Linked DNA regions of Corallococcus sp. EGB. The main gene of each other region encodes a partner of the protein of the gene in region 2 in a complex. Links are inferred from orthologs where the notes say so. Each region holds a gene or a part of one and is shown on either strand. Other genes may lie near its edges.

Region 1 (4,202 bases), 1.7 Mb from region 2 along the record:
GCCAACACCCAGAAGGACCTCTCCGCCGCCCAGCAGCGTCTGGCCGCGGACCAGGGCGCCTGCCCGAAGAAGAGCTACACGCCCGCGAAGAAGAAGTAGTCGCGCGAGCGGCACGCGGCTGCTGGAATGAGAACGGGCGCTCCGGAGGACATCCCGGGGCGCCCGTCTTCTTTCCGGCCACCGGGCCCCGAGGAGGGCCCTGCCCCTGCCGCGCGCCTTACGACGCGGCGGGGACCTTGTCGTCGTTGTGCGCGGAGGCCTCGCGCATCTTCACGCTGACGAGCTTGGAGATGCCGGGCTCCTCCATGGTGACGCCGTAGAGCGTGTCGGCGATCTCCATGGTGCGCTTGTTGTGGGTGATGAGGATGAACTGCGACTGGTTGCTCATCTCCTTCACCATGTCGTTGTAGCGGCCCACGTTGCCCTCATCCAACGGGGCGTCGACCTCGTCCAGGAGGCAGAAGGGCGTGGGCTTGATGAGGAAGATGCCGAAGATGAGCGCCACGGCGGTGAGGGCCTTCTCGCCACCGGAGAGCAGGTTGACGCTCTGGAGCTTCTTGCCCGGGGGCTGGGCGACAATCTCCACGCCCGGCTCGCCGTTGGGGCCCTCCTGCGTCAGCACGAGGCTGGCGCGGCCACCGCCGAAGAGGCGCGGGAAGATGGCCTGGAACTTGTCGTTCACCACGTCGAAGGTCTGCTTGAAGCGCTCGCGGCTCGTCGCGTCGATGCGGACGATGGCTTCCTTCAGCTGGCTGATGGACGCCGTGAGGTCCTGACGCTGGGCGGAGAGGAACTCGAAGCGCTTGGACAGCTCCGCGTGCTCGTCGATGGCGGTGAGGTTGATCTCCCCCATCTTCTCCACCTGCGCGCGCAGGTCCTTGAGCTCGCTCTCCACCTCCGGCGAGAGGGGCGCCAGCAGGTGGTAGTTGTGCAGCTCCGCGGACAGCTCCAGCTGGTAGCGCTCGCGGATGCCGGCGGCCAGGTGCTCCAGCTCCAGGCCAATCTCCTTCTCGCGCAGGGTGATTTGCGACAGGCCCTGCATGAGCTCGTCCAGGCGTCCGCGCAGCTCGCGGAAGGCGGTGTCCTGGTCGCGCACCTCCGCCGTGGCGGTGGTGTGAGCGGTGCGGCGGGCCTCCAGGGCCTCCGCGGCAGCGCGGTGCTCCGCCGCCCGCTGCTCGCGGGTGGACTCCAGCTCCGCGAGCCGGCCCTGCAGCGTGTCCACCTTGGCGCGGCCTTCCGCCACGGTGTTCTGCAGGCGGGTGACGCGCGCCTCCATGTCGCGGCGCTGGGCCACCAGGCTCTCCAGCTCCTTGCGGGCGGACTCGCCGCGCTCGCTGCCGGCGGCCACCTTCACGCGCAGGCCCATCAGGTCCGCGGACGCCGCGTCCGCGCGCTGGCGCAGCCCCTCCAGCTCACTGGCGTACTGGCGCACGCGCTCCTCGCGCGCCTCGCGGTCCGCCTGGCCGTGGGCCACCTCGCCGCGGCTGGACTCCTCTTCGTTGGCGAGCGCGGTGTGGCTCTGCGACAGCTGCCCCACCTCGGCCTCCAGCGAGCGCAGCCGCTCGCGCACCCGGGCCAGGTCCTCGCTCGCCTTGTGGAGGTCCTTCTCCTGGCTGGCCAGGTTGACCTCCTCCGCGTGCTGCTCCTTGCCCAGGCCCTTGAGGACGGCCTCCGCCTGCCCCATCTGCTTCTGGAGCGTGTAGTGCCGGGTCAGGATTTCGTTGTAGCGCTCCTCCACCCGGGCGACCTCCGCCGCCAGCTCGGCGATTTCGCGCTTCTTCTGGAGCGCGCCCACCGCCGCGCCCTCGCGCTCGCCGCCGGTGATGGAGCCGTCCGCGCGGAACACCTCGCCGTCCAGCGTGACGAGCGTGACCGCCGTGGGGGTGCCTTCCGCGTACTCGCGCGCGGCGGCCAGGTCCTGGACGATGACCACGTCGCCCAGGAGCAGCTTGAGCACCGGCTCCAGCGCGGGCTCACAGGACACCTCCTTGAGCGCGTGCGCCAGGACGCCCGGGCGCGAGAGGTCCGGCTCCACGTAGGCGCGGGCCTGCTCGCCGGAGGGCACCGGCAGGAAGGTGCCGCGCCCTTCGGCGTGGCCCTTCAGGTACTCCACCAGCTCCACGCCCTTCTCGCGGCTGTCCACGATGACGTGCTGGAGCCGCTCGCCCAGGGCCGCCTCCACCGCGCGCTCGTAGCGCGAGGAGGTGACCGTGAGGACATCCGCCACCAGGCCGAAGATGCCCTGCTCGCGGGCGGCCTCCGCGGCGCGCACCATGACGGCGCGCACGCCCCGGTCGAAGCCGTCGTAGTTCTTCTGGATGTCCTCCAGGGACGACAGGCGGCTGCGCTTGTCGCTCAGCTCCTCGCGCAGCGCGATGACCTGGACCTCGTTCTCCGTGAAGGCCTCGCGCGTGCGGGTGAGGGCCTCCTCCTCGTGGCCCCGGCGCTCGGCCAGCTCGGAGGCCAGGTGGCGCGTGTCCTCCACGTGCCTGGCCGCCTGGGTGCGCACGGCGTCCAGCTCCTGCTCCTGGACGCGCAGGGCCTCCAGCTCACCGGCGAGCTTCGCGCGGCGGGCCTCCAGGTCCGCGCGCTGGCGCGCGAGGTTGACCAGGTTGCTCTCGTGGTTCGCCAGGCGCGTGGCCACGGCGACCAGCCCCGCCCGCTCCTGCTCCAGGCGCAGGGAGATTTCGGTCTGCAGCACGGAGACGCGGCGCTGCTCCTCCAGGGCCACCTGCATGGCCACTTCGTCTTCCTTGTACGAGCCGGCGATGCCCGACAGCTCCGCCTCGCGGGCCGTCATGGTCTGCACCACCTCGGCCTGCCGCGCGAGCAGCGCGTCCAGCTCCGCCTGCGCGGACTCCACGCGCGCGCCGGTCTCCTCGAAGTCGCGCCGGCCGTACGCCAGCTCCTGCGCCTCGCGCTGCAGGGCGCTCTCCAGCGCGTGCACCTCGCTGGCGGACTGCTGGAGGGCCGCCCCTTCCGCGTCCAGCTCCGCGCGGCGCCGGGTGATGGCCTCCTCCAGCTCCTTCACCTTGTCCAGGCCCTCGCGCTCCTCGCCGCCCAGGTTCTCCAGGCGCGACTGGAGCACGCGCTTCTCCGCCATCAGCTCCAGCGAGCGGTGGCTGGCGGAGTGCAGGTCGATCTCCCGCATGCGCGCCTTGAGCTTGCGGTACTTCTCCGCCTTCTTCGCCTGGCGCGACAGCGTGTCGAGCCGCTTCTCCAGCTCGCCGGTGATGTCGTTGACGCGCAGGAGGTTGGCCTCGGTGGCCTCCAGCTTGCGCTCGGCGGCCTTGCGGCGGGCCTTGTACTTGGTGACGCCCGCGGCCTCTTCCAGCAGGTGCCGGCGGTCCTCCGGCTTGCTGGAGACGATGAGGCCCACGCGGCCCTGCTCGATGATGGAGTAGGCCTTGGTGCCCACGCCCGTGCCGAGGAAGAGCTCGGTGATGTCCAGCAGGCGGCAGACGGTCTTGTTGATGAGGTACTCGGAGTCGCCGTTGCGGAAGAGGCGGCGCGTCACGGTGATCTCGCTGAAGCCCTGGTACTGGGGCGCGAGCGTGTCCGTGTCATCCACGAGGAAGGTGAGCGACACCTCCGCCATGGACAGGGGCGGCTTGTTCTCCGAGCCGTTGAAGATGACGTCTTCCATGCCGCGGCCGCGCAGGTTCTTCGCGCTCTGCTCGCCCATCACCCAGCGGATGGCGTCCACGACGTTGGATTTGCCACACCCGTTGGGGCCGACGACGCCGGTGACGCCCTCGTCGAAGGAGAAGACGCTCCGCTCCATGAACGACTTGAAGCCGGTGATGTCCAGGCGCTTGATTCGCATGCCAGCGGGCCTCCCTACAGGCCGACGGTGAAGCGGGTGAAAACGCGCGCGAGGCCGGAAAATCGGCTCCGCAGCGTTCGGCAGGAGTACCAACGCACCCCACCGCGGATCAAGCGTGACCATGCCACGCATGACCCTATGTCAAGTGCTACAGGCCGGTAGGCGAGCGTTCCCGCGCCGCCCTTGCAAAGCAGTCGTCCCACCCTACCTTCCACTCGATCTTTCCGGAGGCGTCCTACGTTCCAGCCCTTGCTTGCCTTGTCGCTCCTCGTGGGCGCGTCCCCGACGTCCCAGGTAGCACCCCGGTCTGACATGGCGGCGGCGGCGACGGCGGCCCCCTGTCCGAACCCCTGGTTCCCCATGGAGAACGGCCTGT
Region 2 (4,129 bases):
CCGCGCGCTCCGTCTTGCGCGGCGCCACCGGAGCGTCGTCGTCCATCGACAGCTCGATGTCGTCGTCATCCGCCTCGCTGAAGCCCGGCGCCGAGCGCCCGTGACGGCGCGGCGGCAGCTTCAGGTCCGCGGCGGACGGCTGCGCACGGCCCTCCGCCACCTCCGTGAGCTGATTCACTTCCGAGACCTTCAGCGGCCGCAGCTCGCCGGGGCGCAGCCCCTCCACGCCCACGCCCGCGTAGTTCGGACGGAACAGGCGCACCACCGGGTGCCCCACCGCCGCGCACAGGCGCTTGATGAGGTGCGGACGGCCCTCCGCCACGACGATCTTCAGCCAGGTGTTGCGCTCGGCCTTCTCGAAGATGTCCACCGACACCGGCGTGGCCATGCCGTCTTCCAGCCGCACGCCGCCGCGCAGCTTCTCCAGCGTGGGCTGGTCCGGCGTGCCCTTCACCTTCGCCAGGTACGTGCGCGGCACCTGGAAGCTCGGGTGCGTGAGCTTGTGCGCCAGCGCGCCGTCATCCGTGAAGAGCAGCGCGCCCTCCGCGTCGTAGTCCAGACGGCCCACGGGGAACAGGCGGCGGCCCGTCTCCTCCACATAGCTGGCCACCGTGGGCCGGCCCTGCGGATCCGACAGCGTCGTCACGACGCCCACGGGCTTGTACAGCAGGTAGTACGACGATTCCTCCGGCGGCGTGACGAGCTTCCCATCCACGGTCACCAGGTCCACCCCGGGCTCCACCCGGCTGCCCAGCTCCGTCACCGTCTCATTGTTCACTCCGACGCGACCGGAGGTGATCAGTTCTTCCGCGTGCCGGCGCGAAGCCACTCCCGCGCGAGCCAGGTACTTCTGCAAACGTTCCGCCGCCATTCCGTGCCTTCTTCCAGTTGCCGCCCATCACTCGGGCTTGGGCCCCTCGCTATCACCCTTCTCGGGCGAAGGGGGGCTTTCCAGGATGCCGGCACTGACCTTCTGGCTCCGCTCCGCGGCCGCCATGGCCTCCTCCAGCTCCTCCAAGGCGGCCTCACTGGCCGCCTCGTTCTTCTCCATCCGCTTCGTGAACCCCGGGTCCGACAGCGCCGCCACCGTCCCCGCCGCCACAGGGGCCGGCGGCGCCGCCTCCTTCTCCACGATTTCCCGGTGCTCCTGGGTCAACTCATGGAACTCCCGGAGCGTGGGCAGCGCGGAGAGGTCCTTCAGCGCGAAGAACTCCAGGAACTCGCGCGTGGTTCCATAAAGAATGGGGCGGCCGACTTCTTCCCGCTTGCCCAGGATCTTGACGAGCTTGCGGTCCATCAGCGCCTTGAGCACCGCGCCGCAGTCCACGCCGCGGATGTCCTCCAGCTCCGGCCGGGTGACGGGCTGGCGGTACGCGATGATGGCCAGCGTCTCCACCGCCGCGCGGGTGAGCCGCTGCGGCTTCACCCGGAGGTAGCGCCGGACGTACTCCGCGGAGTGGGGGTCCGTGCGGAACTGCCACCCGCCCGCCACCTCGTAGAGGACGACGCCGCTGATGCCCTCGCGGTGGATGCCGGAGAGCTGATCCAGCGCCTGGAGGATGGCGTCCCGGGGGATGCCGGTGGCCTGGTAGAGCTCGTCGACGTTGAGGGGGCGCTCGGCGACGAAGAGCACGCTCTCCAGCACCGTGCGGATGCGGTCCGGGGAGAGGTTGCGGCTCTTGGAGACCAGCTTCTCGAAGGAGGATTGCAGGTCCGGGACGCTGTCGTCCGAGTCCTCCTCGATGGCGGCCGGCTCCACCCCGTCCAGCTCCGCATCGTCCGGGCCGGGGCCGGTGACGGCGGCGATCTCCTCCTCGGAGAACTGTCCGGGGCCGCCGGGCGTGCCGGGGGCGGGCGTCTCGTCAGCGTCGTCGGGACCGTTACCGGTAGTCACTCTCGTCGACCTCCGTGGGGACGAGCTTCTCCAGCGCGTCCCCGTTGGGCGTCACCTGGATGGGGCCCAGGGGCTCCTCCTGGAAGACCTTGATGAGGCGGCGCTTCACCATCTCCAGCATGGCGATGAAGGTGATGACCACCTCCTGGCGCGTGGCCGCCTCAGTGAACAGCGCCTCGAAGACAACCTGTCCGTCCTTCTTGAGCCGCTCGGCCACCCGGAGGATGGCCTCCGACAGGCTGACGCGCTCCAGCACCACCTCGTGCGTCTTCTTGGGCGTCAGCCGCTCGAGCACGCGGTCGAGCGCCTCGACCAGCTTGAGGACGCTGATTTCCTGCAGCCCCACCTCGTCTTCAGGGATGGGGACCGCCTCCACGGGCACCTTCCGGGCGAACACGTCCCGGTCCAGGATGTCCTGCTTGGCCAGGTGCTCCGCGGCCTCCTTGTACTTCTGATACTCCAGGAGCCTTCGCACCAGCTCCGCGCGGGGGTCCTGCGCCTCCTCCACCGCCGCGAGCACGTCCGCGCCTTCCGGCACCTGCGCCGCGTCCTGCCGGGGCAGGAGCATGCGGCTCTTCAGGTGGGCGAGCGTGGAGGCCATCACCAGGAACTCCCCGGCGATGTCCAGGTTCAGCTCCCGCATCCGCTCCAGGTAATCCAGGTACTTGGCGGTGATCAGCGCCAGCGGGATGTCGAAGATGTCAACCCGGTGCTCCTTGATGAGGTGGAGCAGCAGGTCGAGAGGACCCTCGAAGTTGGGCAGCGCCACCCGGAACGCGTCTCCGGGCGTGCGCGGCAATCCCTCCCCGTCGGGGTCTGGCGGGAGGTCGTCGGGCGGTGGGGGCTTGCGACCTTCGCTCACCGGCCGGCGTCCTTCTGGGGGGATGGGAACTTCGTCATGCGAAAGGGCCCGAAAATCCGGCCTTTAGCGGGCGCCGGGGGGACAGACCTCCTTAGCAATGCCTCCCGGGGGGGTCAAACATTTGAACAGGAACGGGTGTTCAGGGGATTCCCACGGCCTTGCGGACCCGGTCCATCAGGCGGGTGGCTTCGGCCCGGGCGCGCTCGGCGCCGTCCGCGAGGATGCGCTCCAGCTCTCCCGGGTCGTTGAGCAGCTCCTGGCGGCGCTGGCGGGCGGGGCCGAAGGTGACGTGGAAGGCCTCCAGGAGCTTCTTCTTGAAGTCGCCGTAGCCCTTGCCGCCGGCCTTCCAGGACGCGTCCACGTCGGAGAACTCGCCGGGCGGGAGCATCAGCTTGAGCAGGTCATAGAGCGGCGCGTCCGTGGTGGGCTTGGGGGCGTCCACCGGCGTGGAGTCCGTCTTGATGGACATGATGCGCTTCTTGATGTCCTTCTCGTCGCCGAACAGCTCCAGGGTGTTGCCGTAGGACTTGGACATCTTCTGTCCGTCGATGCCGGGCACCGTGGCGGCGTTCTCCTGCACGAAGGCGGACGGCAGCTTGAGGATGCCGGGCGTGTGCCCCCGCTCCTTCCCTTCCGGATCCGCCGGGTCGTAGCCCGGGACGTACTGGGTGTTGAACTTCACGGCCCAGTCGCGCGCGAACTCGATGTGCTGGATCTGGTCCTTGCCCACCGGCACCTGATCCGCGCTGTAGAGCAGGATGTCCGCCGCCATGAGGACGGGGTACGCGTAGAGGCCGAAGTCCGGGCTGATGCCCTTGGCGACCTTGTCCTTGTAGCTGTGGGCGCGCTCCAGGTGGGCCTGGGGCACCACGGTGCCGAGGATCCAGTTGAGCTCCAGCACCTCCTTCACGTCGCTCTGGCGGAAGAGGACGGCCTTCTTGGGGTCCAGGCCCAGGGACAGGTACGTGAGCGCCGCGTCGCGCGTGAGGTCCAGGGCGAGCTTGGGGTCCCGGACGGTGGTGAGCGCGTGGTAGTTGGCGATGAAGTAGTAGGCCTCGCCCTGGTCCTGGAGCTGCACGAACTGCCGCAGGGCCCCGTAGTAGTTGCCGATGTGCAGCCTTCCGGACGACTGGACGCCTGAGAGAATCCGCATCGCGATTCGCGCTCCGAATGACGGGTGGAGGACACGGTTCGTTCGCATACCCGCCGTCACGCTGCAACCTTCCGTTGGGACCGGTGCGCCGTTTCAATGGCGGACATCCGCGCGCCATGCCTTCCTGGAACATTGCGGTCCGGCAGGAAAAGCCCAGCAGTTCCGAGGGGTTGAGGGGCCTCCGGTCTCCCGCTACCCTGGTGGTCGGCAGAGCACGTTG

Evidence for each region. Proteins that work in one complex are often made in the same cells at the same time.
Region 1: the proteins of KYK13_RS20435 (region 2) and smc are in contact, whole or in part, in a crystal structure (PDB 3ZGX), measured with the Bacillus subtilis proteins. The link is inferred for Corallococcus sp. EGB from one-to-one orthologs.

What each region holds. Positions count from the first base shown.
Region 1 is NZ_CP079946.1:3,179,514-3,183,715, reverse strand. The notes cover bases 18-4,202. They hold smc (chromosome segregation protein SMC), read right to left. Parts: upstream 3,827-4,202; coding sequence 218-3,826; downstream 18-217. Other genes in these bases: KYK13_RS13645 (hypothetical protein), read left to right, coding at 4,139-4,202; KYK13_RS13655 (hypothetical protein), read left to right, coding at 18-99. In the rest of the region: more of KYK13_RS13655, read left to right, coding at 1-17. UniProt on the Bacillus subtilis protein: Required for chromosome condensation and partitioning.
Region 2 is NZ_CP079946.1:4,913,948-4,918,076, reverse strand. What follows is about bases 788-3,586. They hold KYK13_RS20435 (ScpA family protein), read right to left. Parts: upstream 2,694-3,586; coding sequence 1,881-2,693; downstream 788-1,880. Other genes in these bases: trpS (tryptophan--tRNA ligase), read right to left, coding at 2,896-3,586; scpB (SMC-Scp complex subunit ScpB), read right to left, coding at 899-1,894; KYK13_RS20445 (pseudouridine synthase), read right to left, coding at 788-871. Outside these bases: more of KYK13_RS20445, read right to left, coding at 1-787; more of trpS, read right to left, coding at 3,587-3,909. UniProt on the Bacillus subtilis protein: Participates in chromosomal partition during cell division. May act via the formation of a condensin-like complex containing Smc and ScpB that pull DNA away from mid-cell into both cell halves.